2 regions of the Kineococcus terrestris genome follow, and region 2 is predicted to be linked to the other one. Evidence: predicted binding sites of a transcription regulator. Region 2 holds the regulator's gene; the other holds the start of a gene.

What was found. The regulator LexA, encoded in region 2, represses DNA repair genes until DNA is damaged. The targets are predictions, from matches to a motif close to TCGAACANNTGTTCGA.
Positions count from the first base shown of each region.
Region 1: the regulator LexA is predicted to act here: its motif matches at 8,865-8,880, upstream of AB8M62_RS05720 (DUF6504 family protein).

Region 1 covers NZ_JBEUEI010000006.1:64,130-79,379, reverse strand. The annotation lists gene AB8M62_RS05750 (transglutaminase TgpA family protein) at 1-246, shown strand, start outside; gene AB8M62_RS05745 (SCO2097 family morphological protein) at 426-827, opposite strand; gene dinB (DNA polymerase IV) at 976-2,268, opposite strand; gene AB8M62_RS05735 (methyltransferase domain-containing protein) at 2,335-3,081, opposite strand; gene AB8M62_RS05730 (DNA polymerase III subunit alpha) at 3,221-7,459, opposite strand; gene AB8M62_RS05725 (SAV_6107 family HEPN domain-containing protein) at 7,555-8,094, opposite strand; gene AB8M62_RS05720 (DUF6504 family protein) at 8,253-8,714, opposite strand; gene AB8M62_RS05715 (YbaK/EbsC family protein) at 9,014-9,691, shown strand; gene AB8M62_RS05710 (alpha/beta fold hydrolase) at 9,753-10,688, shown strand; gene AB8M62_RS05705 (monooxygenase) at 10,698-11,420, shown strand; gene AB8M62_RS05700 (hypothetical protein) at 11,492-11,728, shown strand; gene AB8M62_RS05695 (carotenoid biosynthesis protein) at 11,813-12,625, shown strand; gene AB8M62_RS05690 (glycosyltransferase family 2 protein) at 12,622-13,755, shown strand; gene AB8M62_RS05685 (phytoene desaturase family protein) at 13,763-15,241, shown strand.
Region 2 covers NZ_JBEUEI010000002.1:17,252-32,501, reverse strand. The annotation lists gene miaB (tRNA (N6-isopentenyl adenosine(37)-C2)-methylthiotransferase MiaB) at 1-744, shown strand, start outside; gene AB8M62_RS01465 (antitoxin) at 975-1,295, opposite strand; gene miaA (tRNA (adenosine(37)-N6)-dimethylallyltransferase MiaA) at 1,361-2,320, shown strand; gene dapF (diaminopimelate epimerase) at 2,317-3,276, shown strand; gene AB8M62_RS01450 (class I SAM-dependent methyltransferase) at 3,321-3,968, opposite strand; gene hflX (GTPase HflX) at 4,127-5,791, shown strand; gene AB8M62_RS01440 (ATP-dependent DNA helicase) at 5,911-8,016, shown strand; gene AB8M62_RS01435 (aspartate/glutamate racemase family protein) at 8,068-8,736, shown strand; gene lexA (transcriptional repressor LexA) at 8,768-9,499, opposite strand; gene AB8M62_RS01425 (DUF2277 domain-containing protein) at 9,672-9,938, shown strand; gene AB8M62_RS01420 (LysM peptidoglycan-binding domain-containing protein) at 10,161-10,703, shown strand; gene nrdR (transcriptional regulator NrdR) at 10,864-11,340, shown strand; gene AB8M62_RS01410 (proteasome assembly chaperone family protein) at 11,401-12,318, shown strand; gene AB8M62_RS01405 (pilus assembly protein CpaE) at 12,356-12,817, opposite strand; gene AB8M62_RS01400 (NADP-dependent oxidoreductase) at 12,918-13,940, opposite strand; gene AB8M62_RS01395 (TraR/DksA family transcriptional regulator) at 14,059-14,412, shown strand; gene AB8M62_RS01390 (NAD(P)H-binding protein) at 14,478-15,167, shown strand; gene AB8M62_RS01385 (hypothetical protein) at 15,187-15,250, opposite strand, start outside.

The DNA of each region.
Region 1 (15,250 bases), on a different contig from region 2:
CTGGCCCGGGTGCGCCGGGCGGTCGAGGGCGCTCGGTACGGCGCGGGCTCGCGGCCGTCCGCGCCGGGCGCGGGCGGCACCGGGGTGCTGACGCGCGCCGCGACCGGTGGCCGCCTCGTGCGCGCCGACGTGGACGCCGTGGTGGCGGCGGTGGCCCGCCAGCGCCCGGCGGCCGTGCGGTGGCGGGCGCGCCTGCTGCCCACCGCGGGGCTGCGGGCGCTGCTGGCCTGGTGGGACAGGGGCTGACCCTCCCCCCGCCGCCCACCCGGTCGGCTCCCGCGGCGTTCCCGGCGGGCTCTCCGGGAGGCGTCGCCGGGCCGAGGGGGACGTCCCCCGACGCGCGACACCCGGCCGCGCGGTGCGCGGCCGGGTGTCGGGTCAGGTGCGGGGTCGGGGCGCAGGACCGGGAGGCCGGCGCCGCGGGGTCACCACTGGTTGCGGCGGCGGTCCCAGCGCTGCTCCATGCGTTCCATGAACGAGCCGCCGCGGCGCGGCTTGGGCCCGCTGGGCGGGCGCGGGCCCGATGCGGCGGGAGGCTGCCCGGCCGGCTTCGCGTCGGTCCCCCTGGCCGGAGAGAAGGCCCAGATGGTGCCGGCGAGCATGACGATGAAGCCGCCCGCCCCCAGCCAGATCTGGCTCGTGCTGACCCCGATGACGAGGAGCACGAGACCCACCACGACGGCGGCGATGCCGACGACCAGACGTCGGCGCGCACCCCCGGCTCCGTGGCGGGAACCCCGCATGGCGTTGGCGAACTTCGGATCGTCCGCGGACAGCGCACGTTCCATCTGCTCGAGCAGACGCTGCTCATGTTCAGAGAGCGGCACCTGTACCTCCTGGCGTGCGCACGGTGAGGGTTCGAGGATAGGTCCCCGCGGGTGGGGGCGAAACTCGACTGGTCCATGGTCCCCCACCGCGTCCGCGTCCGGGGTCCGAACGCGTCGGTCGACGACCCGACGGCCCAACGCCCGGCCCCTACCAGGTGGTTCCCGCGGGCCCGTCGCCGGGTGCTCCGGCCGCGTCCGGCCCTCCCGCCGCCCCCGTCCCGCCGGGCGGGCCGAGCAGGGTGGCGGGGCGCACCGCCCCGTCGCCGAACCGGGCCCCGGCGCGGTCGACCGCCCCATCGGCCTCGCGCCACCCGCGCTCGCGCTCGCCCAGCGCCAGCTGGTGCGGCTGACCGGCCGAGCGGGCCAGCCCCTCCAGGCGGACCCCGACCAGCCGCACTCGCGCGCGCTGCAGGCCGAGGGCGTCGAAGAGGTCGCGGGCGGTGGCGTGCACCTCGCGGGTGACGTCGGTGCGCTCGGCCAGCGTGCGCGAGCGGGTGATCGTGCTGAAGTCGGCGAAGCGCACCTTCAGCACGACGGTGCGCCCCGCCAGGCCGGCCGCGCGCGCCCGCGCCGCGGTCCGCTCGGCCAGCCGCAGCAGCTCCCGGTGCACGAGGCGGGGGTCGTCCACGTCGCGGGCGAAGGTGCGCTCGGCGCCGACGCTGCGCTCGGGGGCGGTCGCGACCACCCGCCGCTCGTCGCGCCCCCACGACAGGGCGTGCAGCCGGCGCCCGGTGCCCTCGCCCAGCGCGCGCACCAGCGTGGCGACGGGCGTGTGCGCGACGTCGGCCACCGTGCGCAGCCCCAGCCGCAGCAGGACCTCCTCGGTGCGCTCGCCCACCCCCCACAGCGCCCCCACCGGCAGGGCGTGCAGGAAGGCCACCGTCCGCGCGCGCGGCACCACGAGCAGGCCGTCGGGCTTGGCCGCCGCCGAGGCCAGCTTCGCGACGAACGGCGCCGAGGCCACCCCCACCGAGCAGGTGATGCCCTGCTCGTCGGCGATCCGGTCGCGCAGCAGCCGCGCGATCCGGGCGGGACCGCCCAGCCGGCGCACGGCGCCCGCGACGTCGAGGAACGCCTCGTCCAGGCCCAGCGGCTCCACCACCGGGGTGACCGAGCGGAAGACCTCCACCACCCCGGCCGAGACGCGCGCGTAGTCGGCGTGGTGGGGGGTCAGCACCGTGGCCTCCGGGCACAGCCGGCGGGCGCGGCTGACCGGCATCGCCGCGTGCACGCCGCGGCGGCGCGCCTCGTACGTGGCCGACAGCACCACCCCGCGCGCCCCGCCGCCCACCACGACCGGGGTGCCGGCGAGGTCGGGCCGGCGCAGCAGCTCCACGGACGCGTAGAAGGCGTCCATGTCGACGTGCAGCACCGTGCACCCGGTGTCGTCGGCGTCCGCACCGCCCCAGCCGCCCGGGCGGGGCGGGTGGCGCCGGCTCACGCCGGACCGCCCGGACCGCTCGCGCCGTCCGCACCACCCGCGCCCCGCGCGGCGCGGGCGCGGGGATCAGCCCCGCACGGCGTGCAGGTGCAGGTGCCCGGCCAGCGGCAGCAGCTCCGGCGAGCGCGAGGCCGCCGACTCCAGCGCGCGCAGCAGGGCGAGCTCGGCGTCGGACCCGGCGCTCGCCGGGGGCACCACGTCGGCGAAGGTGCGGGTCCCCTCGACGTCGGTGACGGTGAACCCCGCCCGCTCGGCCAGCCCGGTGGCCGAGGCGCGGTCGAAGCGGCGGCGCAGGGGGTCGGTGGCGCTCCAGCGGTGCGCCTCGTCGGACAGGGCGTGCAGCGCCTGCTCCAGGCGGCCGGCCAGGGCGCGGGAGAGCACCGTCGCGGGCCACTGCGCCACCAGCAGGCTGAGCCGGCCGCCCGGGCGCAGGACGTCGTGGGCCGCGCGCAGCGCGGCGAGCGGGTCGTCGACCACCTCGAGCACGCCGTGGCACAGGAGCAGGTCCGCGCTGCCCGCCGGCAGCAGCGACGCCAGGTCGGCCGCGTCGCCCTGCACCGAGCGCACCCGGCCGGCGAGCCCGGCCTCCACCGTGCGCCGCTCGAGCGCGGCGAGCGCGTCGGGGCTGGGGTCGACCACGACGACGTCGTGCCCCAGGCCGGCCACCCGCACGGCCAGGCCGCCGGTGCCGCCGCCCAGGTCCACCACGGCCCGGGACCCGCCGTCCGGGGCGGGCGGCAGGTCGGCGAGGAGTCGCTGCACGCCCTCCCAGAGGACCGTCGACGTCCGGGGGCGGCCCCGCTCCTTCGCCACGCGCTCCTCCAGGTGGTCCTCGTGCGGCGCGCGCCGGCCCGGCGCGCGTCCGCGCCCCACCCTAGACACGGCACCGGGCCGCGGTGCGGGACCTCCCGCGGCGCGGGAGGGGTGCCCGGGCGCGCGGGGACGGCGGCGGTCACCACCCCGAGCTGCCGGGGCTGGAGCTCCACAGCCTGCGGGGGGCGCCCGCCCGCCGGGCCCGTCCGGGGTCCACCGGGTCCACCGGGTCCACCGGGTCCCCGGGCTCGGGGCCGGGCGGCGGGTCCGGCGCCCGACCCGGCGCAGGAGCGGCGGCCAGAGCACGACCACCGCGGGGGTCCGCGCCGGCAGGACGGACGTCCGCGTAGGGCGACTGGCGGAAACCGCTGGCGTGCACCAGCACCCGCCGCCGGCCCGCCACCCGTCCGCGGTCGGGAACGCCGGGCCCGTCGGGAACGCCGGGCCCGTCGAGGACGCCGGGCCCGGCGGGGACGCCGGGAAGGCCGGGCTCTGCGGCCGGTCGCGCGCCGGCGCGCGGCAGGGGCGGGCGCGCCGCCACGGGCCGGCTGGAGCGGCTCGCGGCCGCCCCGGCGACCGCCGCCGCGGAGCGGAACCCCGGGTCCGGGGCGGCGGCGATCAGCCCGCGGACGGCCGCCTCCCCGCCGGCGGTCCACGCCTCCCACAGCGCGGGCAGCTCCCACGCCCCCGTGGCCCGCAGCGAGACGCCGCGCGGGCCGGTGCGGCGCAGGACGCCCCGCACGAGGAGCAGCCAGGAGTGGAACACCGTCGCGGCGTACGGGCCCTGGGCGTCCTCGAAGAACGTGGCGTCCAGCGGGCCCGTGGAGTCGTCCAGCGTCAGGAACACCACGCGACGCCCCGAGCGCACGGGCGGTGTCTGGGTGGCGACCTTGACCCCGGCGACCAGGAGCTCGGCCGAGCTGCGGCGGCGCCGCAGGTCCCGGGCCGCCGTCACGCCCAGCGCCCGCAGCAGCGGGCCGTACGGCTGCACGACGTGCGCGCTGACGTCCAGGCCGAGGACGTCGAGCTCGGCGCGCACCCGCTCGGCGGCCGACACCTCCGGCAGCCCGGACGGCACCAGCCGCTCCGGGGCGTCCCCCAGGTCCAGGGCCAGCTGGGCGCCGCGGTCCGCCTCGCCCGGGCGGCGCGGCGCCCGCGAGCGCGCCGCGGCGGCGGCCCGCACGTCCCCCGCCGCGCCCGCCGCGCCCGCCGTGCCCGTCGCGCCCGCGGGCTCGGGGAGCGGGCGGCGCGGGGCGGGGGCGCCGCGGCGGCCGGCGCCCGGCCGGGCGCGGGCGGACCGGTCGAGCTCGGCGACCTGCAGCAGCAGGTCGCGGTGCGTGGTGCGCCCGCGGCGGGGCACCGGGTCGCCGTCCGGGCCGGCGGGGCGCAGACCGTGCACGGCGTCCAGCGCGCCGGCCAGCACCAGCCGCTCGGCGACCGGCCGCGACGGGCGCGCCCGCTGCCACAGGTCGGCCAGCGACCGGTACGGCTGCCCCGCGACGATCCGGGCCACCTCGGCCGCGGAGATCCCCCGGACCTCCGTCAGCGGCAGGCGCAGGCCGTACCCGGTGCCGTCGGCGACGCCGTCGCCCAGCCCGTCGGGGTCGCGCACCGGCGCACCGCCCGACCACGGCGCGGGCAGCGCCGGGCCACCGGGACCCGGCCCGCCCGCGGACGGGCCGCCGGGCGGGCCGTCGGGCAGGCGCTCGACCCGGTAGACGTCGTCGGAGCGGTCGACGTCCGGGCCCAGGACGGCGACGCCGAGGTGGCGGGCGTCGTCCAGCAGCAGCCGCTTGGGGTACATGCCCGGGTCGTGGGTGAGCACGCCCGCCAGGAACGCCGCCGGGTGGTGCGCCTTCAGCCACGCCGACTGGTACGTCGGCAGCGCGAACGCGGCCGCGTGCGCCTTGCAGAACCCGAAGGAGGCGAACGCCGTCAGCACCTCCCACACCGCGTCCACCGCCGCCGGCGGGTACCCGCGCTCGAGGGCGCGGCGCCGGAACTGCGGTTCCAGCTCCCGCTGGCCGGTGCGGGTGCCCAGGTGGCGCCGGTACTCGTCGGCGGCCGCGAGGCCGTGCCCGGTGGTCGCCTCGAGGATCCGGACGACCTGCTCGTGGAAGACCACGACCCCGCACGTCTCCTCCAGCACGGGCCGCAGCCGCTCGTCGGGGTAGCGCGGCGCCTCCCACCCCTGCCGGGCGCGCAGGAACGGCGTCACCATGTCCGACTTCACCGGCCCCGGCCGGAACAGGGAGATGTCGACGACGAGGTCGGCGAAGGTGGTGGGGGCGAACTTGCCGACCAGCTCGCGCTGGCCGGGCGACTCGACCTGGAAGCAGCCCAGCGTCCGGGTCGAGCGCACCAGCCGGAAGGTCGCCGGGTCGTCCAGGGGGACCTGCGCGCGGTCGTCGAGGTCGACGTCGACGCCGTCCACGCGGGCGACCTCCCGCACGGCGTGGGCCATCGCCGACTGCATCCGGATGCCGAGCACGTCGAGCTTGAGCAGCCCGAGGTCCTCGACGTCGTCCTTGTCGAACTGGCTGACGGGGAACCCCTTCCAGCTCGCCTCGACCGGGGTGCGCCGCAGCAGCCCGGTGCCGGACAGGACGACGCCGCAGGGGTGCAGGGCGAGGTGGCGGGGCAGGCCGTCGAGGCGCTCGACGAGGTCGAAGAACGCGTCCAGGCGCTCCTCGCCCAGACCGCTGCGGCGCAGCTCGGGCAGGTCGGCGACGGCGGCGCGCGCGTCGCGGGCCCGCACGTGCGGGAACGCCGTCGCGATGGCGGCCACCTCCGCCGGCGGCATCCCGAGGGCGGCGCCGACGTCGCGCACGGCGTGCCGGACGCGGTAGGTGTCCATCATCGACACGCACGTCACCCGCCGGGCGCCGAAGCGGTCGAGCACCGCCCCGTAGACCTCCTCGCGGCGGGCGGACTCGACGTCGAGGTCGATGTCGGGCAGCTGCCCGCGCAGGGGGTTGAGGAACCGCTCCATGAGCAGGCCGTGCTCCAGCGGGTCGACGCCGGAGATCCCCAGCAGGTGGTTGACCAGGCTGCCCGCCCCCGAGCCGCGGGCGGCGACCCGCACCCCGAGCCCGCGCACCAGGTCGCACACGTCGGCCACGGTGAGGAAGTAGGCGGCGAAACCCGTCGCGGCCACGGTGCTCAGCTCCTCCTCCAGGCGCCGGCGCACCCGCTCCTCCCGGGCGGCTCCCGCCCCGGGGTAGCAGCGGCCGACGCCCGCCTCGCAGCGCGCGCGCAGCACGGCGGCGGGGTCCTCGCCCGGCGCCAGCCGCAGGGCCTCGCGGTCGGGCAGGTGGTGCTCGCCGATCCCGAGGTCGGCGCGCGGGTCCAGGCGCGCGCGCTCCGCGAGCGCCCGGGTCGCGGTGAGCAGCTCGCGGGCCAGCCCGTCCCCGCCGCCGGCGGCGCGGGCGACGTCGGCCGCGGTGCGGGCCATGTCCGCCGCGGGCAGCAGGTGCTCCTGGGCGGTGGTGCGGTCCACGTGCCGGGTGTCCAGGGGCACGAGCCGGCGCACCGCGTCGAGCAGGTCGGCGGTGGGTGCCTCGCGCGCGGTGGCGCAGCGGGCCGCGGCGGTCAGGACCGCGGGGACACCGGCCTCGCGGGCCAGCAGCAGGGTCCGCGCGGCCTGGTCGAGGGCGCCGGGGGTGCCCGGCCGGGCGTGGTGGTGGACGACCTCCACGTGCAGGCTGCCCGGCGGCAGCAGCCGCGCCCACCGGTGCAGGTGCTCGCGGGCGAGGTCGTCGCGGTGGGCGAGCACCGCCCGCCCCACCGGTGAGGACGGCCCGAGCAGGACCGCCAGGGCCGCGCCCCCGCCGGGGGCGTGCGCGTGGGCGGCGACCAGCTCGGGCGGGGCGGTCGGGCGGCCGCGCTCGGCGCCCAGGTGGGCGGCGCTGACCAGCTCGCACAGGGCGCCCCAGCCGTTCCCGGCGCCGGCGTCGCCCAGGGCCAGGACCGTCGCGCGGGGCAGCCGCGGGTCGACCGCCCGACCGCCGCGGGCCGGTGTCCGCCGGCCCGTCCCCGGCGCGCCGGCCGCGGGCGCCCCGGCGGGCCGCGCACCGGGGGGACCGGCGGAGGAGCCCCCGCAGGACCCGGTGGCCAGGTCGACGCCAAGGACCGGGGCCAGGCCGGCGTCCTGGCAGGCGCGGACGAACTTCACCGCCCCGTACAGGCCGTCGCGGTCGGTCAGCGCCAGGGAGTCCATCCCGAGCGCGGCGGCCCGCTCGACCAGGGCCGCGGGGGTGGAGGTGCCGTGGCGCAGCGAGTACCCGGAGGCGACGTGCAGGTGGGTGAACGGCGGTGCGGGCCGGGCGGGGACGGCGGCGGTGCGGGTGGTGCGGGGGGTGGGGACGGGGTGGTGCATCGGGTCCTCTGCGGTCACGCCCGCGGGGAAGGACGGAGCAGCGGTGGTTCGTGGTGCGGGTGCCGGCGGTGCGCCGGTGGTGCGGGTGCCGGCGCTCAGCCCGCCAGCGGGTGCGTGCGCGAGAGCCCGAGGACGTCCTCGACCGCGTGGTGGAACGCCTCCGCCGCCGCGAGCAGGGCGTCGGCGGCCGCGGCGTCGACCACCCCGGTGCGACCGGCCTCGACCGCGGCGCGCCGCCCGGCGCTGGCGGTGAACTCGGCGGCCCAGACGGTCAGCTCGGGCGCCAGCTGCGGCAGGACCTCCCAGACGCTGCGCGGGCCGCCGCGGCGCCGGCGGGGCGCGGCCGCGGCCCGCCCGGCCGCGGTGCCGGTCCGGCGGGCGGGCGCCGCGGGGACGGGCCCGGGGTGGACTGCCAGGACGGCCGCGCCGGCGCGCAGGGCCGCGAGGTGGGCGTGCACGTAGCGCTCGGCGGGGTCCTCGGCGCGGAAGGCGGCGAGCAGCTCGCGCTCGGAGCGGTCGAGCAGGTCGAGAGCGGCGGTCGTGAGGGGCCGGGGGCCCGGCTCCGGCGCGTCCGGCGGCGCGCCGTACCGCGCGGTGGCGCGCGGGCCCCGCGAGGTGTCGGCCGCGGTGGTCATGGTCCTCCTCCCGCGCCGGCCGAGCCGGCGCCTGCGTGCTGTCGTCCCACCCGTCGTGCTGGTGCTGCGGTGCTGGAGCGGTGCTGGAGCGGTGCTGCTGCTGCAGCGCTGGAGGTGCGTGGCGCGGGGTGCGCAGGGTGCGCGGGACCGGTGCGCGGTCAGTCCGCGACGCGCAGCAGGACCCACTCGTCGTCCCCGGCGGTCCTGTCCGCGGTGGTCCCGTCCCCGGCGCCAGGACCAGGGGTACCAGCCGCCTCCGACACGAGCTCCCGTCCGCGACCGCCGCCGTCCGCGGCGGCCGTGCCGGGGGCGGCGCGGCGGGCGAGGTCGTAGACGCCGACGGCGGAGACCCGGCCGACCCCCGCCTCGACCCGCCACACCTCGCGCTCGAGGTCGCCGACCTCCTGGACGGACCCCGCGCGCGCCGGCGCGGCGAGCGGCTCGTCCCCGTGGACGGCGGCGACGGCGGGCTGCTCCCACCAGGCCAGGCGCTCGCGCCAGTGCGAGAGCACGGAGCGCACGACGTACAGGCGGCCGCGCCAGACGAACTGCACCGGAGCGGCCTCGTCGTCGCCGATCGCGCCGGAGCGGACGTGCACGGTGTCGCAGAACCGTCTCACCGGACCTGCCTCCCCTCCTCGAGCCGGCACCGCCGGAGGGCTCCGGCGGTGGGCGAGCCGGGGGAAGACGGCTCCACGACGCACCCGGCGGGCGGACGGGCGGGAGCTTCCCCTCTCCCGTCCACCCGCACCGCCGGGCGGCCGCGGCGTTCGAACACCTGTTCGAACTGTGATCGACGGTACACCACGGCGCCCCGGCCGCGTCAACGGGGAGCGGCGCCCCTGTGGACGCCGGGACCGTGGCCGCAGGACCCGCTCCGCCGCGCTCCGGAGCCCCGCGCGGCCTACGGTGCAGGGGCATGAGGTGGACGCCGCCCGTCCTGCTGCACCGCTCGCCCGCCCGCGGGGACCGCGTGCGCGACGGCCCGGTGCCGACCGGGGGGACGGGGCCGGCGCGGACCGCCACCGCCCCGCGGGACGACCCCGGGGAGCACCCCGGCGAGCACCCCGGCGAGCACCCCGCGGTCGCCGCCACCGCCGCCGCCCTGGCGGCCCTCGCCGCGGCCGGCACCGTCGTGGAGCTGCCGCCGGGCCTCGACGACCCCGCCGACCGGGCCGCCCACCTCGGCGCCGCCCCCGAGGCGCTGGCGGTGACCGGGGTGCTGGTGGCGCGCTGCAGCCGGGCGGGGCTGCCCGCCGGCTCGACCGGCACGGGCGGGGTCGACGTGCGCCCCGACGAACCCGTCCTCGTGGTCCGCGCGGGCGTGCACCGCACGCTGCCGGGCGTGCTCGCGGGGGTCCTCGGGCTGGCGCGGCTGGACCCCGCCGACGACGCCCTCGCGCACCGGCTCACCGGGGCCGCGCCGGGCAGCGCCGCCCCCGTGGGGCTGCCGGTGGCCCTGACGACGTTCGTCGACGTCGCGCTCGCCGTGCACCCGGCCGTGTGGGTCCCGGCGGGCCACCCCCGCGCGGTGTTCCGCACCCGCTACGACGAGCTGCTGCGCCTGACCGCCGGGCACCCGGTCGAGCTGGGCTGACCCGCGGCACCCGCGGGGCGCGGGGCGGGAACCCCCGGCGCCGCCCGGGCGTGCAGGGGACGTGGGGGCGACGGCACCGGGCACCGCCGCGGGCGCCGGGCCCGGGCCGGAGGGGCTGTGCACCGCGGCCGCGGGCACCGGCGACCCGGCGGCGCCCCGCGTGCTGCTCGTGCACGGCCTCGGCGGCGCCTCGACCGCCTGGGCGCCCGTCACCGGCGACCTCGGGCGCGACCACCGGCTGCTGCTCGTCGACCTGCCCGGGCACGGGCGCAGCCCGGTCCCCGGCCCGTCCGAGGGGCCGGACGCCATGACGCCGGCCGCGCTCGGCCGGCGGCTGCTGGCGCTGGCGGTGCGCCTGCGCGGCGAGGACGGCCACCCGGTGCACCTGGTGGGGCACTCCTTCGGCGGGTGGGTCGCGCTGGAGGCCGCCGCGCGGGACGACCCGGCGGACCCGGCGCTGGCCGGCCTGGTCGCGCTGGCCCCCGCGGGTCTGTGGCGCAGCGCGCGCCGGCGGCCGCCGCTGCTGCCGACCGGCCAGCGCCTGGCCCGCTGGGCGCGGCACCTGCCGCAGGGGTTCGTGACGGGAGCGCTCGGGCGCACGCTGGCGTTCACGGCGACCAGCGCGGCCCCGCGCGCGCTGCCGGTGGCGCTCGCGCGCGACGCCCTGGAGGCGGTCGCGTCCGCACCGGGCTACCCCGCCGCGGACGCGGCCCTCGCCGCCGGGGCGTTCACGCGCGCGGCGGACGTGCGCGTGCCGGTCGTCGTCGTGACCGGGGCCCGCGACCGCGTCCTGCCGCCGGCGTACCTGCGGCGCGAGCTCGCCCCGCCGGGCGCGCGCTGGGAGCGCTGGGAGCGCTGCGGGCACGTGCCCGCGTGGGACCGGCCCGGCGACGTCGCCCGCCTGGTGCGCGCCCACGTCGCCGCCCACGAGCGCGGGCGCGGGCGCGGGGACGAGCGCGGGGACGACGGGCGGGCCGCGCCCGCGGGACGGACGTAGGGTCCGCTGGTGCCCGCCCAGCCCCCCGAGCAGCCCGCCCAGCCGCCGCCCCCGCTGGTCACCCTGCACCTGTGGACGGTGCCGCCCCGCGCCGTGCCCTTCGCCGTGGGCCGGATGGTGCTGGACCGGGTGCTGCTGGCCCGCACCCCCGGCGCGCGCTTCCACAAGCTGCTCGGCACCGGCGACGGGCGCACGTTCACCGTCCGCGACGCGGACCCGCTGCGCTGGGCCGCCCTCGTCGCCTGGGACTCGGCGGCCGACGCGGCCGCCTTCGAGCGCTCCGCGACGGCGCGCGCGTGGCGGCGGGCGGCGAGCGAGACGCTGCGCGTGCAGCTGCGGCCGCTGAGCAGCCGCGGCCGCTGGTCGGGCCGCGAGCCGTTCGGTCCCCCCGCGCGCGCCCCGCACACCGGGCCGGTGGCCTCGGTGACGCGGGCGCGGTTGCGCCCGGGGCGGGCGCTGTCCTTCTGGCGGGCGGTGCCGCCCGTGGCGGCGGAGCTGCGGACGGTGCCGGGCCTGCGGTTCGCCGTCGGCCTGGGCGAGGCGCCGCTCGGCTACCAGGGCACCTTCTCCCTGTGGGAGTCCGCGGACGCGCTGAGCGGGTTCGCCCACCGGGGCCCCGCGCACCGCGACGTGATGGTCCGCACCCCCCGCGAGGGCTGGTACGCCGAGGAGCTGTTCGCGCGCTTCGCGGTGGAGCGGCTGGAGGGGACGGTCGACGGGCGCACCCCCTGAGCACCGCCCCCTGAGCACCGCCACCCGGACGGGTCTGCCCCGCGGGCCGCCGCGCCCGGGACGCTGGTGCGGTGGAGACCGTCCTCGCCCTCGCCGGTGGGCTCGCGCGCGCCGTCGCGGGCGCCCTGACGTGGCTGTGGGCCCTCGGGCCGCACCCGGACGCCGCGCGTCCGGCCAGCGCGCTGCCCGCCGGGCGGGCCCGGCGCGCGCACGCGGCCGCGTGGCGGGCGGGCCGGGCGCTGGCGGTGGCGTCGGTCCTCGCGGTGGCGCTGGGGCTCCTGGCGCTGCGGCGGCTGCTGCCGTCCTGAGCGCCGCCGGGTCCGGTGCGAGCGCCGGGGCGGGCGCGCAGGTCCCGCGGGGCCGGTGTCGCCGGCCGTCCCTAGAGTGAGCGGGTGCCCCACCGCCCGCCCTCCCGCGCCCTGCGCGCGGTGACCGGCGTCCTGACGGGCGCCGCCGTCCTGACCCAGGTCGCCCACCCGCTGCTGCGCGGGGAACGGCTGCGGCGCACCACCATCGGCTCGGTGGGGGTGTTCAGCGCGGCCGCCGTGGCGGACGCCGCGCGCCGCGGCGGGGCGCGCGGGGCGGTGCGCACGCTGGCCGTGGCCGGCGGGCTGGGGCTGCTGGCCGAGGCCGTCGGCACCCGCACCGGCCGGCCCTTCGGCCGCTACCGCTACGCCGGGACGCTGGGCCCGCAGGTCCTGGACGTGCCCGTGGTCGTGCCGCTGGCGTGGACGATGGTGGCCCACCCGGCCGTGCAGCTGGGCCGGCGGCTGGCGCGGCGGCTGCCGCCGGGCCGCCGCCGCGACGGCGCGGTCGTCGCCGCCGCCGCGTGGACCCTGGCCAGCTGGGACCTGTTCCTGGACCCGCAGATGACGGCCGCCGGGCACTGGGCGTTCGAGGTGCCGCACCCGCACCTACCGGGCCTGCCGGGGATCCCGCTGAGCAACTACGCCGGGTGGCTGCTGACGGCCACGGCCGTGTGCGCGGGCCTGCACCTGCTCGTCCCGGAGGAGCCCGCCGCGGGCACGGCGGGCGCCGCGGGCCCCTCGCAGCGGGTGCCGGCCTGGCTGCTGGGCTGGACGTGGCTGGGCTCGGCGCTGGGCAGCGCCGCGTTCTTCGGCCGCCCGGCCGCGGCCGCCTGGGGCGGGGCCGCGATGGGGCTGACCGTGGGCCCGTACCTGCGCGACCTGCGGGCCGGCGCGTGAGGCGCGGCCCCGGCGCGGCCCGGGCGCTGCTGCGCGCGGCGGTGCGCGGCGGGTCGGCGGCGGCCGTGCTGCTGACCGCGCACACCGCGCTGAACGCCCGCGCGCTGCGCCGCCCGCCGGTGGACCCGCCCGCGGTGGCCGAGCGGGTCAGCGTCCTGCTGCCCGCGCGCGACGAGGCCGAGCGGGTGGGCGCGTGCCTGGCGGCGCTGCTGGACCAGGTGCAGGTGGGCGAGGGGTACGAGGTGCTGGTCTGCGACGACCGGTCCACCGACGCGACGGCGTCCGTCGTGCGGGCCGTCGCGGCCGGCGACCGGCGCGTGCGGCTGCTGGAGGGCGCGGACCCGCCGCCGGGGTGGCTGGGCAAGCCGGCCGCGTGCGCCCGCCTGGCCGCCGAGGCCCGCGGGGACGTCCTGGTGCTCGTGGACGCCGACGTGGTGCTGGCCCCGCACGCGGTGGCCGCGGCGGTGGCGCTGCTGCGCGGCAGCGGCCTGGACCTCGTCAGCCCGTACCCGCGCCAGCTGGCGCTGACGTGGGCCGAGCGGCTCGTGCAGCCGCTGCTGCAGTGGTCGTGGCTGACGACGCTGCCGCTGCGGGCGGCGGAGACGTCGCGGCGGCCGTCGCTGGCGGCGGCGAACGGGCAGTTCCTCGTCGTCGACGCGGCCGCGTACCGGCGCGCGGGCGGGCACGGCGCGGTGCGCGGGGAGGTCCTGGACGACGTGGCGCTGGTGCGCGCGGTGAAGGCGGCCGGCGGGTCCGGCGGGGTCGTGGACGGCACGGACCTCGCGGTGTGCCGGATGTACGGGGGCTGGTCCGAGCTGCGCGCGGGGTACGCGAAGTCGCTGTGGTCGGCGTTCGGCGGCCCCGCCGGTGCGGTGGCCGTGGGCGCCGGGCTGCTCGTCGTCTACGTGCTGCCGCCGCTGGCGGCGCTGACCGGGTCGCGGGCGGGGGCGCTGGGCTACGCGGCGGGGGTGGTGGGCCGCTACCTGGCCGCCGAGCGCACGGGCGGGCGCTCGCTGCCGGACGCCCTGGCGCACCCGGTGTCGGTGGCGCTGCTGGTGGGGCTCGTCGCCGACTCCCACGCCGCCCGGCGCCGCGGGTCGCTGCGCTGGAAGGGGCGTCGGGTCGCGTGAGGCACCGGTGAGCCGGGTCGTCGTCGTCGGGGCGGGGCTGGGCGGTCTGTCGGCGGCCGCGCGCCTGGCCGCGCGCGGTCACCGCGTGGAGCTGGTGGAGCAGGCGCCGGGGGTGGGCGGCAAGCTCGGCTGGTTCAGCCGCGACGGCTTCTCCTTCGACACCGGTCCCTCGCTGCTGACCCTGCCCGCGGTGCAGCGCGACCTGTTCCTCAAGACCGGCGCGCCGGTCGAGGACGTGCTGGACGTCGTGCCGCTGGACCCGGTGGCGCACTACCGCTTCGGCGACGGCACGCACCTGGACCTGCCCGGCGGCGGGGTGCCGCGGGTGGTGCGCGCGCTGGACGAGGCGCTGGGCGCGGGCACGGGCGCGCAGTGGGCGGCGTTCCTGGGCCGCGCGTCGCAGGTGTGGGACGTGGCCCGCGAGCCGTTCCTGGAGTCCCCGCTGCGCGGCGCCTCGACGCTGCTGCCGCTGGCGCGGGACGTGCGGGCGCTGCGGACGGTCGCGCCGTGGCGCAGCCTGCGCGGGCTGGGCCGGCAGTACCTGCGCGACGAGCGGCTGCGGGTGCTGCTGGACCGCTACGCCACCTACTCCGGCTCGCACCCGGCGAAGGCGCCCGCGGCGCTGGCCACGGTCCCGTTCGTCGAGCAGGCCTTCGGCGCCTGGTACGTGCGCGGCGGCCTGCACCGCCTGGCGCTGGCGGTGGCCGAGCGGGCCGCCGAGCGGGGGGTGCGGGTGCGCACGGGCACCGCGGTCGCGGAGGTGACCACGGCCGGCGGGCGGGTGGACGGGGTGCGGCTGGCCGACGGCGGGCACCTGGGCGCCGACGTCGTCGTCTCGGCCGTGGACGCGGCGCAGCTGTACGGCCGGCTGCTGCCGCGCCCGCGGCTGCGGCCCTCGCCGCGGCGGCGCTCCTCCTCGGGGTTCGTGCTGCTGCTGGCCCTGGACGGGCGCACCCCGGGCCTGCGCCACCACACGGTGCTGTTCCCCGGCGACTACGACGCCGAGTTCCGCGACCTGGCCGCGGGGCGGCCGGTGGCCGACCCGACGGTGTACGTCAGCGCTCCGGACGACCCGGCGCTGCGCCCGGACGAGGGCACCGAGGCGTGGTTCGTGCTGGTCAACGCGCCGGTGCACGACCCCGGCGGGGCGCCGCCGGGCGGCACCGACTGGCGCGCGCCGGGGCTGGCGGAGTCGTACGCGCGCACCGTGCTGGACGCGATGGCCGCGCGCGGCCTGGACGTGCGCGACCGGCTGCGCTGGTGCGAGGTGCGCACGCCCGCCGACCTGGCCGAGGACACGCTCAGCGACGGCGGCGCCATCTACGGCTCCTCCAGCGACGGGGCCCGCTCGGCGTTCCTGCGCCCGGCCAACCGCTCCCCCGTGCCGGGCCTGTTCCTCGTCGGCGGCAGCGCGCACCCGGGCGGCGGGCTGCCGCTGGTGGGGCTGTCGGCGCGCATCGTCGCCGACCTCGTGGGCGACGCCTGAGCGGTGGCC
Region 2 (15,250 bases):
TCCAGCTTCACCAGCGACGTCATCGACGCGATGGCCGAGACGCCCACCGTCATGCCGAGCCTGCACATGCCGCTGCAGTCCGGCTCGGACCGGGTGCTGCGGGCCATGCGCCGCAGCTACCGGCGCACCCGCTTCGCGGCCATCGTGCAGGAGGTGCGCGAGCGCATCCCCGACGCGGCGATCACCACCGACGTCATCGTCGGCTTCCCCGGCGAGACGGAGGAGGACTTCCAGCAGACGCTGGAGGTCGTCGCCGAGTCCCGCTTCGCCAGCGCCTTCACCTTCCAGTACTCCCCGCGCCCGGGCACCCCCGCCGCCACCATGGACGGCCAGGTGCCCAAGGCGGTCGTGCAGGAGCGCTACGAGCGGCTCGTCGCGCTGCAGGAGGAGATCGCCTGGTCGGAGAACCGGGCGCAGGAGGGGCGGGTGCTGGAGGTCCTCGTGTCCGAGGGCGAGGGCCGCAAGGACGCCGCCACGCAGCGGCTGTCCGGGCGCGCGCCCGACAACCGGCTCGTCCACTTCGCGGTGCCGCAGGGCCAGGACGCGCCGCGGCCCGGCGACGTGGCCACGGTGACGGTCACGCGCGGTGCCCCGCACCACCTGGAGGCGGACGTCACCGGCACCTGGGCCGTGCGGCGCACCCGCGCCGGCGACGCCTGGGAGGCGCGCCAGGCCCGCCCCGAGCCGGAGGCCGCCGGCCCCCGGCCCGTCGCGCTCGGCCTGCCGGCGCTGCGCACCCGCTGACCGCGTCCCCGGGCGGTGCGGCCGCCCGGGGAGCGCGCTACTTCGCCGGCGGGGTCACCGGGTCCGGCGCGGGCCCGGGGTCCGGGACCGGACCGGGGTCCGGCACGGGCGGCGACCCGGGGCTGCCGGGGTCCGGCACAGGGGACGGCGGCGGGGGAGTCGTCGGCGGCTGGGTCGGGATGGTCACGGGGCCTCCTGGGTCGGTGCTCGTCCTCGGTGGCGGCCGGCGCTCAGCGCGCGGGACCGGACATCGTCGTGCCGTCGTACGGCTGGCCGCCGCGCATGCTCGTCCCGCCGTCGGGGTGCTCGGTGCGCGCGGGCTGCCCGGCCGCCACGCGCACGCCCGAGCGCGCCACCCGCGAGACCCGCGCCACGTGCGGGGCGTACTTGCCCTCGGTGCGCTGGTCGACGAAGCGCGCCGCGCGGTCGATCGCGCTGCCGGCCTGCCCCTCGTGGTCGGCGACGAAGGAGCCCGCCCGCCGGCGCGCCACCCCGATGGCGTCGCCGGTGCGCTCCACGGCCTCGTCCAGCTTGCGGTTCAGGTAGTCCATCGTGCCCACGGTCGGCTCCTCCCACGTCGGGCGAACAGGGTCCCAGCGTCTGACAGCATGCCGCCGTGGGCCACCCGGTGACGAGCGAGGAGCCGACCGCGCCCGTGGTGGCCGTGGTGGGGCCCACCGCCTCCGGCAAGTCCGACGTGGCCGTCGCGCTGGCCCGGCTGCTGCCCGGGGGCGGCGAGGTCGTCAACGCCGACGCGATGCAGCTGTACCGCGGGATGGACGTCGGCACGGCCAAGCTGCCGCCCGCCGAGCGGGCCGGGGTGCCCCACCACCTCCTGGACGTGCTGGACGTCGCGCAGGCCGCCGACGTCGCCACCTACCAGCACCTGGCCCGGCGGGCCTTCGACGAGGTCGCGGCCCGGGGGCGCCGCCCGCTGCTGGTGGGCGGCTCCGGGCTGTACGTGCGCGCGGCCCTGGACGAGATGAGCTTCCCCGGCACCGACCCGCGGGTGCGCGAGCGCTGGGAGGCCGAGCTCGCCGAGCGCGGCCCGCACGCCCTGCACGCCGTCCTCGCCGCGCGCGACCCCGACGCCGCGGCGCGCATCCTGCCCGGCAACGGCCGCCGCGTCGTGCGCGCGCTGGAGGTCGTGGAGATCACCGGGCGGCCGTTCGCCGCGTCCCTGCCCGAGCAGCGCTACGCCCGCCCGGCCGTGCAGGTCGGCCTGGCCGTGCCGCGCGAGCAGCTGGACGCCCGCATCGACGCGCGGGTGCGGCGGATGGCCGGGGCGGGCCTCGTGGAGGAGGTGCGCGCCCTGGCCGGGCGCGGTCTGCGCGAGGGGCGCACCGCCTCCCGCGCCCTCGGCTACGCGCAGGTGCTCGACGCCCTCGACGGGCGCACCACGCTGGAGGAGGCCCTGGAGCTGACGGCCCGCCTCACCCGCCGCTTCGCCCGCAAGCAGGAGTCGTGGTTCCGCCGCGACCCGCGCGTGCACTGGCTGGACGCCCCCGACGGCACCAGCGCCGCCGAGCTGGCCGAGCGGGCGGCCCGGCTGGCCGCCGTAGGCTGCCCGGCGTGAGCACCGACCCCACCGCCCGCGGCGTCGCCTTCACCAAGGGCCACGGCACCGAGAACGACTTCGTCCTCGTCGCCGACCCCGAGGGGACGTGGGACCCGGGACCCGCCGACGTCGCGCGCGTGTGCGACCGGCGCGCCGGGGTCGGCGCCGACGGCCTGGTGCGCGCCGTGCGCAGCGCGGCGCTCGCCGACGGCGCGGGGCTGGCCGCCGAGGCCGAGTGGTTCATGGACTACCGCAACGCCGACGGCTCCGTGGCGGAGATGTGCGGCAACGGCGTGCGCGTCTTCGCCGAGTTCCTGCTCGCCGAGGGCTTCCTCGACGCCAGCGCCGGCGACGGGCGCTGGGTCGCGGTCGGCACCCGCGCGGGCGTCAAGCGCGTGCGCCGCGAGGGCCCGGGCCGCTGGACCGCCGACATGGGCCCCTGGCGGCTGACCGGCGGCGAGCGGGCCCTGGCCGACGGCACCGACGCCCTCGTCGCCGTCGCCGGCCTCGGCGGCGTCCCGCGCCCGGCGCTGTCGGTGGACCTGGGCAACCCGCACACCGTCGTCGCGCTCGCCGAGCCGGCCGAGCTGGAGGCCGCCGACCTCACCCGCGCCCCGGAGGTGCGGCCCGTCCCCGCGCACGGCACCAACGTCGAGCTGGTCGTCCCCCTGGACGCCGTGGACGTCACCGGCGACGCGGTCGCCGACCTGGGCGAGGTGCGGATGCGGGTGCACGAGCGCGGGGTCGGCGAGACCCGCTCCTGCGGGACCGGCGCGTGCGCGGCCGCCCTGGCCACGCGCGCCTGGGCCGGTCCCGGCGCCCCCGGCGCCTGGCGGGTCGAGGTGCCCGGCGGCGAGCTCGTCGTCACCGTCGGCGAGGGCTCGAGCCTGGTGGAGGGCACCGTCCTGCTCACCGGCCCGGCCGTGCTCGTGGCCTCCGGCGTCCTCGGCGACGCGCTGCTGCAGCCCGCCTGACGGGCGCGCGGCGCGGTCCGGGTCCGTCCCAGGTCGGTCCCGGGTCAGTCCCGGGTCAGCGTGAGCACCCGGAACCCCTTGGCGCTCGCGGTCCGGCGGGCGCTCACCCCCGGCACGCCGCCCTCCTCGAGCCAGCGCAGCAGCGAGTCCGCGCCCAGGTTCTTCTGCACCACCAGGTGCGCGCGCCCGCCCGGGGCCAGCCGCGCCCCCCACCGGCGCAGCATCCCGTGCAGCGCCGGCTTGCCCACGCGGATCGGCGGGTTGGACCACACCTCGGCGAAGGACACCTCCGGCGGCACCTCGTCCGGCGTCACCGCGCGCACCCGCACGCCCAGCCGCCCGGCGTTGCGGCGCACGAGGTCCAGGGCCCGCTCGTTGACGTCGACGGCCCACACGGCGCGTCCCGGCTGGCGCAGCGCCAGCGTCAGCGCCACCGGCCCCCACCCGCAGCCCAGGTCCAGCACGTCGCCCGTCGCCGCGGGGTCCTCGGGCACGAGCGGCAGCAGCACCGCGGTGCCCGGGTCGACGCGGTCGGCGGAGAAGACCCCCCGCGCCGTCGTCACCGTCACGTCGCGGTCCGCCAGGCGCACCGCGACCTCGCGCCGCTCTTCGGCGGACGCCGGCCGCGCCGTGAAGTAGTGCTCCCCGTCCGTCGCCGGACCCGTCTCCGCGCTGGTCCCCGCGCCCGTCACCGGGGCCGTCCCCGCGCTGTCCGTCGTGCCACCCGCCACGGGGCCAGGGTAGGTGCCCGGCGGAATCCGCTCGCCAGCCGCGACGTTGCACTGAGACGCTGGACGTCCCGTCGGAGCGCGAGACCCGCGCCGGACGGCCGGCACGACCGAGGAGGTCCATGAACCACCGCCACGACCGGGCGTCCACGACGACCCGCCCGACCGGCGCGGCCCCCGTCGACGAGCAGAGCGGCTCGGACACCCGTCAGCGCGGGGCCGAGCAGCGGTCCGCCGACCAGGCGGAGCTCGACCGCGCGCTCGCGCGCATCCTGCGCGGGCACGACCGGCACGAGGAGCACGAGCCGGTGGACGCCGACGGCGCTCCCGCCGCGCCGGACGACCAGCGCGCCGACCAGCGCGCCGACCAGCGCCCCGACCACGACGGCGGGCACGACGGCGGGCAGCGCGCCGACTACGACGGCGAGCAGCTCGACCTCGCCGACCGGCGCGCCCTGCGCCGCGCCGCCGGGCTGTCCACCGAGCTCGCCGACGTCACCGAGGTCGAGTACCGGCAGCTGCGCCTCGAGCGCGTCGTCCTGGCCGGGGTCTGGTCCTCGGCCGACTCCAGCCGCGAGGAGGCCGAGGTCTCCCTGCAGGAGCTCGCCGCCCTGGCCGCCACCGCCGGCTCCGACGTCCTCGACGGCGTCCTGCAGCGCCGCTCCACGCCCGACCCGGCCACCTACCTGGGCGCCGGTAAGGCGGCGGTGCTGGCCGACCTGGTCGCCGAGTCGGGCGCCGACACCGTCGTGTGCGACGGGGAGCTGTCCGCGTCCCAGCGCCGCGGGCTGGAGGACATCGTCAAGGTCAAGGTCGTCGACCGCACGGCCGTGATCCTCGACATCTTCGCCCAGCACGCCAAGAGCCGGGAGGGCAAGGCCCAGGTCGAGCTGGCGCAGCTGGAGTACCTGCTGCCGCGCCTGCGCGGCTGGGGCGAGTCGATGTCCCGGCAGGCCGGTGGCCGCGTCGCCGGCGGTGCGGGGATCGGTTCCCGCGGTCCCGGTGAGACGAAGATCGAGCTGGACCGCCGCCGCATCCGCGCGCGGATGGCCAAGCTGCGCCGAGAGATCCGCGGCATGGGCACCGCCCGCGACGCCAAGCGCTCCGTGCGCACGGCCCGCGCGGTCCCGTCGGTGGCCATCGCCGGGTACACCAACGCGGGCAAGTCCTCGCTGCTGAACCGCCTGACCGGGGCCGGGGTGCTCGTCGAGGACGCGCTGTTCGCGACGCTGGACCCGACGGTGCGGCGCGCGCAGACCCCCGAGGGCCGGCCGTACACCCTGGCCGACACGGTCGGCTTCGTGCGCCGGCTGCCGCACCAGCTCGTCGAGGCCTTCCGCTCCACCCTGGAGGAGGTGGCCGAGGCCGACCTCGTCCTGCACGTCGTGGACGGCTCCCACCCCGACCCGGAGGGGCAGCTGGCCGCCGTGCGGGCCGTCCTGGCCGACGTCGACGCGCACCGCGTGCCCGAGCTGGTCGCGGTGAACAAGGCCGACCTGGCCGACCCGGAGGTCCTGCAGCGCCTGCTGGCCCGCGAGCGCGGCGCCGTCGTCGTCTCGGCCCGCACGGGCCGGGGCGTGGAGGAGCTGCGCGAGCGGGTGGCCCAGCTGCTGCCGGTGCCGGACGTCGAGCTGGAGGTGTGCGTGCCCTACGACCGGGGTGACCTGGTCCACCGGGTGCACACCACCGGCCAGGTGCTGCAGGAGGAGCACACGGGTGCGGGCACCCGCCTGCTGGCCCGGGTCCGCCCGCGGCTGGCGGCGGAGCTGGACGGCTTCCGCGCCTGACGTCCCGCACGAGCCCGAGCGCCCCCGACCGTCGCGGTCGGGGGCGCTCGTGCTGTGGACGGCCTCCGGCGGCGCGCCGCGCTGTGGACGGGCGGGGACTGTCGGGGCCGTCGGGGAGGATGGCGACCGTGAGCACCACGACCTCCCGGGGCCCGGCGACGGAGACGGCCGGTGCGGTCGACCCCGCCGACCCCGCCGACCCGGCCGCCGGGGACGGCGGGGTCGGCGCCGAGGAGGCCGTCCGGCTGCTGTCGTCGGTCGTGGACGTCCTGGGCGGGCAGCGCCGCGAGGGGCAGGAGCGGATGGCGCGGGCCGTCGCCGACGCCGTCGGGACGCGCCGGCACCTGCTCGTGCAGGCCGGCACGGGCACCGGGAAGTCGATGGCCTACCTGGTGCCCGCCGCGGCGCACGCCGTGCGCACCGGCCGCGCCGTGGTCGTCTCCACCGCGACCCTGGCCCTGCAGGCGCAGGTCGTCGAGCGGGACCTGCCCCGGCTGGCGCAGGCGCTCGCCCCGCACCTGGAGCGCGAGCCGACGTGGGAGCTGCTGAAGGGGCGCGCCAACTACTTGTGCCGCAACAAGCTCGACGGCGGCTTCCCGGTCGAGGAGGCCGCCCTCTTCGACGTGGGCGCGGCCGGCGGGGGAGGTGAGGACCCGGGGGCGGGGCGCCTGGGCCGGGAGGTGGTGCGCCTGCGCGAGTGGGCGGCGACCACGGCCACGGGCGACCGCGACGAGCTCGACCCGGGCGTGTCCGAGCGCGCCTGGCGCCAGGTGTCGGTGTCGGCGCGCGAGTGCCTGGGCGCCCAGCGCTGCCCCGTGGCCGCCGAGTGCTTCTCCGAGCGGGTGCGCGCCCGCGCCCGCACCGTCGACGTCGTGGTGACGAACCACGCGATGACGGCCATCGACGCCCTGGAGGGCGGCCAGCTGCTGCCCGAGCACGACCTCCTCGTCGTCGACGAGGCCCACGAGCTGGCGGACCGGGTGACGGCCGTGGCCACGGCCGAGCTGTCGGCCGCGGTGGTGGCGGCCGCGAGCCGCCGCCTGCGCCGCTCGGCCGGGGTGGTCTCCGAGGACCTGGACGACGCGGGCGTCGCGCTCGACGCCGCGCTGGAGACGGCGCCGCCGGGACGGCTGGACCGCTGGCCCGAGCAGCTGGCCGCGGCGGTCGTGTCCGTGCGCGACGCCGCCCGCGCGTCGCTGAGCCTGCTCAAGGACGCCGGCGAGGGCGAGGACGGCGAGCAGCGCGGCGCCCGCCACCTGGCCCGCGCCGCCGTGCAGGAGGTCTTCACCACCGCCTCGCGCCTGGCCGAGGACGCCGACCACGACGTCGCCTGGGTCAGCGGTGGCGGCGGCGGGCGCGGTCCGGGCAGCGGCGCCCGGCCCGCGCTGCACGTGGCGCCGCTGGGCGTGGCCGGCCTGCTGCGCGAGAGGGTCTTCGCCGAGCGGACCGTCGTCGCCACGTCGGCGACACTGGCGCTCGGCGGCGCGTTCGACGCCGTCGCGGGCTCCTTCGGGCTGCGCCGCGGTGGTCCGCGGCCCGCCGACGCCGTGCCGTGGACCGGGCTGGACGTCGGCAGCCCCTTCGACTACCCGCGGCAGGGGATCCTCTACGTGGCCCGGCACCTGCCGCCGCCGGGCCGCTCGGGCGCGGACGGTGCCGTCCTCGACGAGATCGCGGCGCTCGTGGAGGCCGCCGGCGGGCGCACGCTGGGGCTGTTCTCCTCCCGCCGCGCCGCGGAGGAGGCGGCCGCGGCGGTGCGCGAGCGCCTCGGCCCGGCGCTGCCGGTCCTGTGCCAGGGCGACGACCGGCTGCCGCGCCTGGTCAGCCGCTTCGCCGACGACCCGGCGACGTCCCTGTTCGGGACGCTGTCGCTGTGGCAGGGCGTCGACGTGCCCGGCTCCTCCTGCTCGCTGGTCCTCGTCGACCGCATCCCGTTCCCGCGGCCGGACGACCCGCTGCTGTCCGCCCGGGCGCGGGCCGTGGACGCCGCGGGCGGCAACGGCTTCCTGTCCGTGTCGGTCTCCCACGCCGCCGTGCGCCTGGCGCAGGGAGCCGGGCGGCTGGTGCGGGCCTCCGCCGACCGCGGTGTGGTGGCCGTCCTGGACCCCCGGTTGGCCACGGCCCGCTACGGCGCCTTCCTGCGCGCCAGCCTGCCCCCCTTCTGGGGGACGGCATCACCGGAGGTCGCACGGGACGCCCTGCGCCGCCTGCGCGCACCCGGGTGATCCTCGCTACCTCCTGCTGACGGGCGCTGCACCGGGTGGCATCCTCTCGGCGTGGCCATCGTCGGCTTCCTGCACACCGCGGACGCGCACGTCCGCACCTTCAGCGACCTCCTCGCCGAGCGTGACCGCCGCGTCGAGCCGCGCCACCTGGTCGACTCGGGGCTGCACACCGCGGCCCGCCGGTCCGGCTTGGAGCACGTGCGGCCCTCCGTCGCCGACCGGCTGCGCCGGCTCGTCGCCGAGGGCGCCGACGTCGTCGTCTGCACCTGCTCGACGGTGGGGCCGGTGGCCGAGGAGATCGGCCTGGAGCTGGAGGTGCCCGTGCTGCGGGTGGACCGCCCGATGGCGGAGGCCGCCGTCGTGGCCGGCCGGCGCATCGCCGTGGTCAGCTCGCTGCCCGAGGCCGCCGCGAGCGCCCTGCCCCTGCTGCGCGAGTGCGCGCGCGAGGCCGAGCGCGACGTGGAGCTCGTGCCCGTGGACTGCCCCGGCACCTGGCCCGCCTTCGAGGAGGGAGACCTCATCACCTACGCCACGAGCGTGGCCGAGGCGGTGCGCTGCGCCGTGCGCTCCGCCGAGCCGCCCGTCGACGTCGTCGTCCTGGCCCAGGCGAGCATGGTCGTGGCCGCGCCGCTGCTGCGGGACCTGCACGTGCCGGTGCTGACCACCCCCCGGCTGGCCGTGGAGGCGGCCGTGGAGCGCGTGGTCGGCGCGGCGATCTGACCCCCCCGGCCGCGACCGGCCGGGGCGGGGCTCACAGGGAGCGCAGGACGGCCGTCACGCGGCCCAGGACGACGGCGTCGTCGGCGTCGATCGGCTCGTACAGGGCGTTGCGGGGCAGCAGCCGGACGTGGCCGTCCTTGCGCTGCAGCACCTTGACCGTCGCCTCGCCGTCGATCATCGCCGCCACCACGTCGCCGTTGTCGGCGGTGGGCTGCTGGCGCACGACCACCCAGTCGCCGTCGCAGATGGCGGCCTCGACCATCGAGTCCCCGACCACGCGCAGCACGAAGTGCTGACCCGCCCCGACGATCTCGGCGGGCAGGGGGAAGACGTCCTCGACCAGCTGCTCGGCCAGGATCGGGCCGCCGGCGGCGATGCGCCCCACGACGGGCACCCAGGTGGGCGCCGGGTGCGCCTCGTCCCCGTCGAGCGCGCCGCCGGTGACGGCGTCGGCCGGGGGAGGCGCCACGACCTCCAGCGTGCGGGGCCGGCGCGGGTCCTTGCGCAGGTACCCCAGCCGCTCCAGCGTGCGCACCTGGTGGGCGACGCTGCTGGGGCTGGTCAGCCCCACGGCGGCGCCGATCTCGCGCAGGCTCGGCGGGTAGCCGTTGCGGCCGACCGCCTCGCGGATGGCCTCGAGCACCCCGCGCTGGCGGGGGGTCAGCCCGGCGGCGTCCAACCCCCGGTCGGGCAGGGCGTGCACCGTGGCCGTCGCGTCCTCCGGCGCCGGCTGCCCGGCCCGCTCCTCGACCTGGTCGGCCACCTCGGCTCCTCCCGCCCCGCGCGCACCGCCGGTCCCCGGCGGCCGCCGCCCCCGCAGCGGGCGGCAGCCCGACCGTAGCGCGCGGCCGGTCGCCGATCAAACACCTGTTCGAAGCGTGTCGCCCCTGGCGCGGCCCTTGACGGGACCGTCCCCCGCGCCCACCCTCCGCGGCATGTGCCGGAGCATCCACCAGCTGCACAACGTCGAGCCGCCCGCCACGGGGGAGGAGGCCCGCGCCGCCGCGCTGCAGTACGTGCGCAAGGTCGCCGGGACGACCCGTCCGTCGCGGCGCAACCAGGACGCCTTCGACCGCGCCGTCGAGGCCGTGGCCGCCGCCACCGAGGAGCTGCTCGGCTCGCTGGTGACCGCGGCGCCCCCGCGCGAGCGCGAGGTGCTCGCCGCGCGGGCCCGCGAGCGCGCCGCGCGCCGCTACGCCTGAGCCCGCGGTCCGGCCGGGCGGCCGGTCGCGGGGTCGGTCGCGGGAGCGGGGGGACGGGCGCGGGCCTCGTGTCGTACCCGGGTGGCAGCGTGCGCCGCGCACGCCGGGTCGAACGCTGTTCGACCGCGGTCTTGCGCACCACCGGTGCCCCGGTGGTACAACTGCCGGGCCCCTTCGAACACCTGTTCGAGGAGGCGCCCGACCGAGATGGAGGCCACCCCCGTGAGCGCCACCGCCCTCGTCCCCGTCCCGACCGTCCCGCGCCGCGCGGGCACCCCGGCGCTCCCGGGCCGCGGCCGCCCGCAGCGGTCGGCCCGGGGAGCCCGTGCGCGGTCGTCCGCCGTCCTGGTCCTCGTGCCCACGGGCCCCGACTGCCACCGCGCCCCGGTCCCGGCACCGCGGCGGGCGGTGCCCGCGCCGCCGCGCGCCGACCGCCGCCCGCTGCGCCTGACCCGCCGCGGCCGGCTGGCCCTGACCACGGCCGCGGCGACCCTGCTGACCTGCACGGCCGTGGCGGCGGTGGGAGCGGTCGCGGACGGCGGGCGGGCGCCCGCGCGGGCCCCGCACGCGCCCCTGGTGGCCGCCGCCTCCGCGGCTCCGGTCACCGTCACCGTCCTGCCCGGGCAGACGCTGTCGCAGATCGCGGCCCAGTGGGCCCCCGACGCCGACTGGCGCGAGGTGGCCGCCCGGATCGTCGTCCTCAACGACCTGCCCTCGCACGCGCTGCAGGCCGGTCAGCGGCTGAGCCTGCCGGTCCTGGACTGATCCGCGGGCCGGGCGGCGCGGGGCGGGGACGGCCGTGACGGGCGAGCAGCGGGTGACGGGCGCCGCCGGGTGGCGGCGCGGTGCGCTACCGTGCGCACCACCGGGCCCGCGCGCCGCCGCGTGCGAGGGCCGAGGCGCCACCGCGCGGGAGGGAACCGGCGTGCACTGTCCGTTCTGCCGTCACCCCGACTCGCGCGTCGTGGACTCCCGCACCACCGACGACGGCAGCAGCATCCGCCGGCGCCGCCAGTGCCCCCAGTGCTCCCGCCGCTTCACCACCGTCGAGACCGCGAGCCTGACCGTCGTCAAGCGCAGCGGGGCGGGAGAGCCGTTCAGCCGCGCCAAGATCGCCTCCGGCGTCCGCAAGGCCTGCCAGGGGCGCCCCGTCAGCGAGGACGACATCGCCCTGCTGGCCCACCGCGTCGAGGAGGCCGTGCGCTCGCAGGGCGCCGCCGAGGTCGACGCGCACCAGGTCGGGCTGGCCACGCTGCCGTTCCTGCGCGAGCTGGACGAGGTGGCCTACCTGCGCTTCGCCTCGGTCTACCAGGCCTTCGAGTCGCTGGCCGACTTCGAGGCCGCCATCCACGCCCTGCGCGCCGAGCGCGAGAGCGCCGCGGCCGGTTCGCCCGGCGCCTGAACGCCCCGGCCGCGCTCCTGCCCCGCGCGGTGCGGAGGGACGGCGGGGGATGATGACCGCATGCTCGATCCCGCTGCGCTCTACCGTCTCGAGCCGGACGTCCCCCGGCTCGTCGAGCCGCCCCTCGTCGTGGCCCTGTCCGGGTTCGTCGACGCCGGTGCCGCGGTGCGGCAGGCCGTGGACCACCTGCTGGCGACCCGGCGGCACGAGCTCGTGGCGACCTTCGACGTCGACCAGCTGCACGACTACCGCGCGCGCCGCCCGCCGATGACGTTCACGGGGACGACGTGGTCCTCGTACGAGCCGCCGCAGCTGCGCCTGCTGCGCGTCCTCGACGAGGACGGCTCCTCCTTCCTCCTGCTGACCGGCCCCGAGCCGGACGTGCAGTGGGAGCGCTTCAGCGCGGCCGTCTGGCAGCTGGCCGACCGGCTCGGCGCCGGGCTGACCGTCGTCCTCAACGCCGCCCCGACCGCCGTCCCGCACACCCGCCCCAGCGGCGTGACCGCCAGCGCGAGCCGGCCGGAGCTGCTGGAGGGCTACCGCACGTGGGAGGTGGAGGCGCAGGTCCCCGGTCACGTCACCGCCCTGCTGCACCTGCGCGGCGCGGAGACCGGCCGCGACGTGCTGTCCGTGCTCGCGCACGTCCCGCACTACCTGGCCGGCAACGACTACCCCGACGCCGCCGCGGTCCTGCTGCGCACCATCTCGGGCGCCACGGGCGTGGACCTGCCGGTGGGTGACCTGCTGGAGCAGGCCGCGGCCACCCGCGTGGAGGTCGACAAGCAGGTGGCCGAGTCCCCGGAGGCGCAGGCCGTGGTGACGGCCCTGGAGGAGCAGTACGACGCGTCCGGCGACGCGGGCCGCGGCACCAGCGCCGGGTCGGCCTACCTGCCCACCGCGGACGAGCTGGGCGCCGAGTTCGAGCGCTTCCTGGCCGGGCAGGACCCGCAGGAGGGCGAGCCGGGCCCGGGGCGCTGAGACGTCCGCTCGACCGGCCGCCGGACCGTCCGGGGCGTCAGGCGGTGCGCGCCGAGGACGCCCCGGCGGTGCCGGTGCTGCCGCCGGGGGCCCCGGACAGGTGGTGCAGCAGCGCCAGGGCGTAGGCGCAGGCGGGGTCGGGGTCCTCGAAGGCGTCCGCGCCGTGCTCGTCGAGCAGCAGGACGCGGTGCACCGTCCCCTCGGGCCCGTCGCGCCGCTCCAGCCGGGTGAACCGGTCACCGAGCTGCTCGCGCAGCTGGTGCTCCGCGGGCAGCCAGCAGGCGTCGGGCTGGTCGACGGAGTCCAGGGCCCACTCGGTGGTGCCGTTGAACCCGATGAAGCTGCCGGTGGGGTGGTCGTGCACCTCGACGGTCATGTCGCTGAGGGTGAAGACGTCCTCGTCCATGCCGCGGTGCGGCAGGACGAACCGGTCACCGGGGGCGGGTGCCCAGTGCAGGCCCGCCTCCTTCAGCCGCAGCGCCAGGTCGACCGAGATCACCCGCCCAGCATGGACCCGCGCGCCGCCCGGCGCAGCGCGGGCGGGTCCCCGGCCGGCCCGGGCGCCCGCAGCGGGGCCGGGCGTGGGGCCGGGCGCGGGGTCAGCGGTGGCCGGCGCGGACGAGCATCTTGCCGGTGTTGGCGCCCCGCAGGAGACCGATGAGGGCCTCCGGGGCGTTCTCCAGGCCCTCGACGACCGTCTCGCGCGCCACCAGCGAGCCGTCGGCCAGCCAGCCGCCCACCTCCCGCTCGAACTCCGGGCGCAGGTCGGCGAGGTCGCCGACGATGAACCCCTGCAGCCGCAGCCGCTTGCCGACGACGGCGAAGAGGTTGCGCGGCCCGGGCGGGGCCGAGGCCAGGTCCCGCGGGGAGTTGTAGGTCGCGACGCTGCCGCACAGCGCGAACCGGGCGTGGTCGTTGGCCACCGCGATCGCCGCCTCGAGGTGGTCGCCGCCGACGTTGTCGAAGTACACGTCGATCCCGTCGGGCGCGGCGGCGCTCAGCTGCTCCAGGACGGGGGCCGCCCGGTGGTCGATGCCGGCGTCGAAGCCCAGGTCGTCGACGAGGTGGGCGGCCTTGACGTGCCCGCCCGCGCTGCCCACGACCCGCGAGGCGCCCTTCAGGCGGGCGATCTGCCCCACCAGGGAACCGACGGCACCGGCCGCGCCGGAGACGAACACGGCGTCGCCGGGGCGCATCGAGGCCACGTGCAGCAGACCCGCCCAGGCGGTGAAGCCGGGCATGCCGAGCACACCGAGGGCGGCGCCCTCGCCGACGCCGTCGGGCAGGTCCAGCCGGCGCACCCGGCCGGCGGGCAGCACGACGGACGAGCGCCAGCCCAGCCCGTGCTGGACGAGGTCGCCCACGGCCAGGCCCGGCGCGCGCGACTCCTCCACGACGCCGACGGCGCCGCCGTCCAGCGGCTGCCCGAGCTGGTAGGGCGGCACGTAGGAGGGCACGTCGTCCATCCGGGGGCGCATGTACGGGTCGACCGACATGACGAGCAGGCGGACGCGGACCTCGCCGTCGCCGAGGGGCTGCTCGGGCACCTCGACGAGCGCGAAGTCGTCGGGGACGGGTTCGCCCTGCGGACGGCGGGCCAGGTGCACTTCGAGGACGCTCACGGGCGCCCACTGTGCTCCCGCCGTGCCCCGGTCCCTCCGGCGGGGTATGGATGGGGGCTGCACCGCGGGGTCCCGCGGCCCGGTCGCGCCGACCGGTGGACGAGAGGTGGGGGAGACGATGGACACGCAGGTGGCCCGCGAGCGGCTCCTGGACATGCAGCAGCAGCTGATGGCCGACATCGACGGCATCCGCAGCCGGCTGGAGTCGGGCGTGCTGCCCGACACCCCGGAGGGCGGGGCGGACTTCGGCGACCGCGGCGCCCACGAGCAGTTCGCCGCGCAGGACGAGGGGCTGCTGGACGGCGCCAAGCGCCGCCTGGCCAGCGTCGAGGACGCCCTCAAGCGGATCGAGGACGGCACCTACGGCATCTCGGTGGTCTCCGGCAAGCCGATCCCCGAGGAGCGCCTGGAGGCCCGCCCGGACGCCGCGACCCTGACCGACGAGGACGTCGCGGACGCCCCGCTGCGCTGAGCCGCCCGCCGTCCCGCCCGCCCCCGCGGCGGGCGGGGCGGGACCGCCGCTCGTACGGTGGCGGGATGCTCGTCGTCCTGGCAGGAGCCCACGGCAAGATCGCCCAGCACCTGGGCCGCCTCCTCACCGCCCGCGGTGACGAGGTGGTCGGTCTGGTGCGCAACCCCGACCACGCCGGCGACCTGGAGGCCCTGGGCGTGCGCCCGGTGGTGCGCGACCTGGAGAGCACGTCGGCCGAGGAGCTGGCCGGGGACCTGCGCGGCGCGGACGCGGTCGTCTTCGCCGCCGGGGCGGGCCCGGGCAGCGGCGCCGGGCGCAAGGACAGCGTGGACCGGGGCGCGGCCGTGCTGCTGGCCGACGCGGCTCTGCGCGCCGGGGTGGCCCCGTACCTGCTGGTGTCCTCGATCGGCCTGGAGGCCGTGGCCGACGGCCGCGCGCCGGAGGGCGCCGACGAGGTGTTCGTCGCCTACCTGCGGGCCAAGCTGGCCGCCGAGCAGGACCTGCTGGCCCGCGAGGGGCTGCGCCTGACGGTCCTGCGCCCGGGGGGCCTGACCGACGAGGCGGCCACGGGCCGGGTGCGGCTGGCGCCGTCGGTGGAGCGCGGGCAGGTGCCCCGCGCCGACGTCGCGGCGGTGCTGGCCGAGCTGCTGGACCGCCTCGCCGACGGCAGCGCGGGGCGCGGGGAGGTGCTGGAGCTCGTGGGCGGCGACGTCCCCGTCGCGCGGGCCGTGGACCAGGCGCTGGGCGGGAGCTGACCCGCTCCGTCGCCGGGTCTCAGGACACCCGGCTCGGCGCCGCGCTCGGGGCCCGGTCCGGTGCGCGGCGCGCGCCGGCCAGG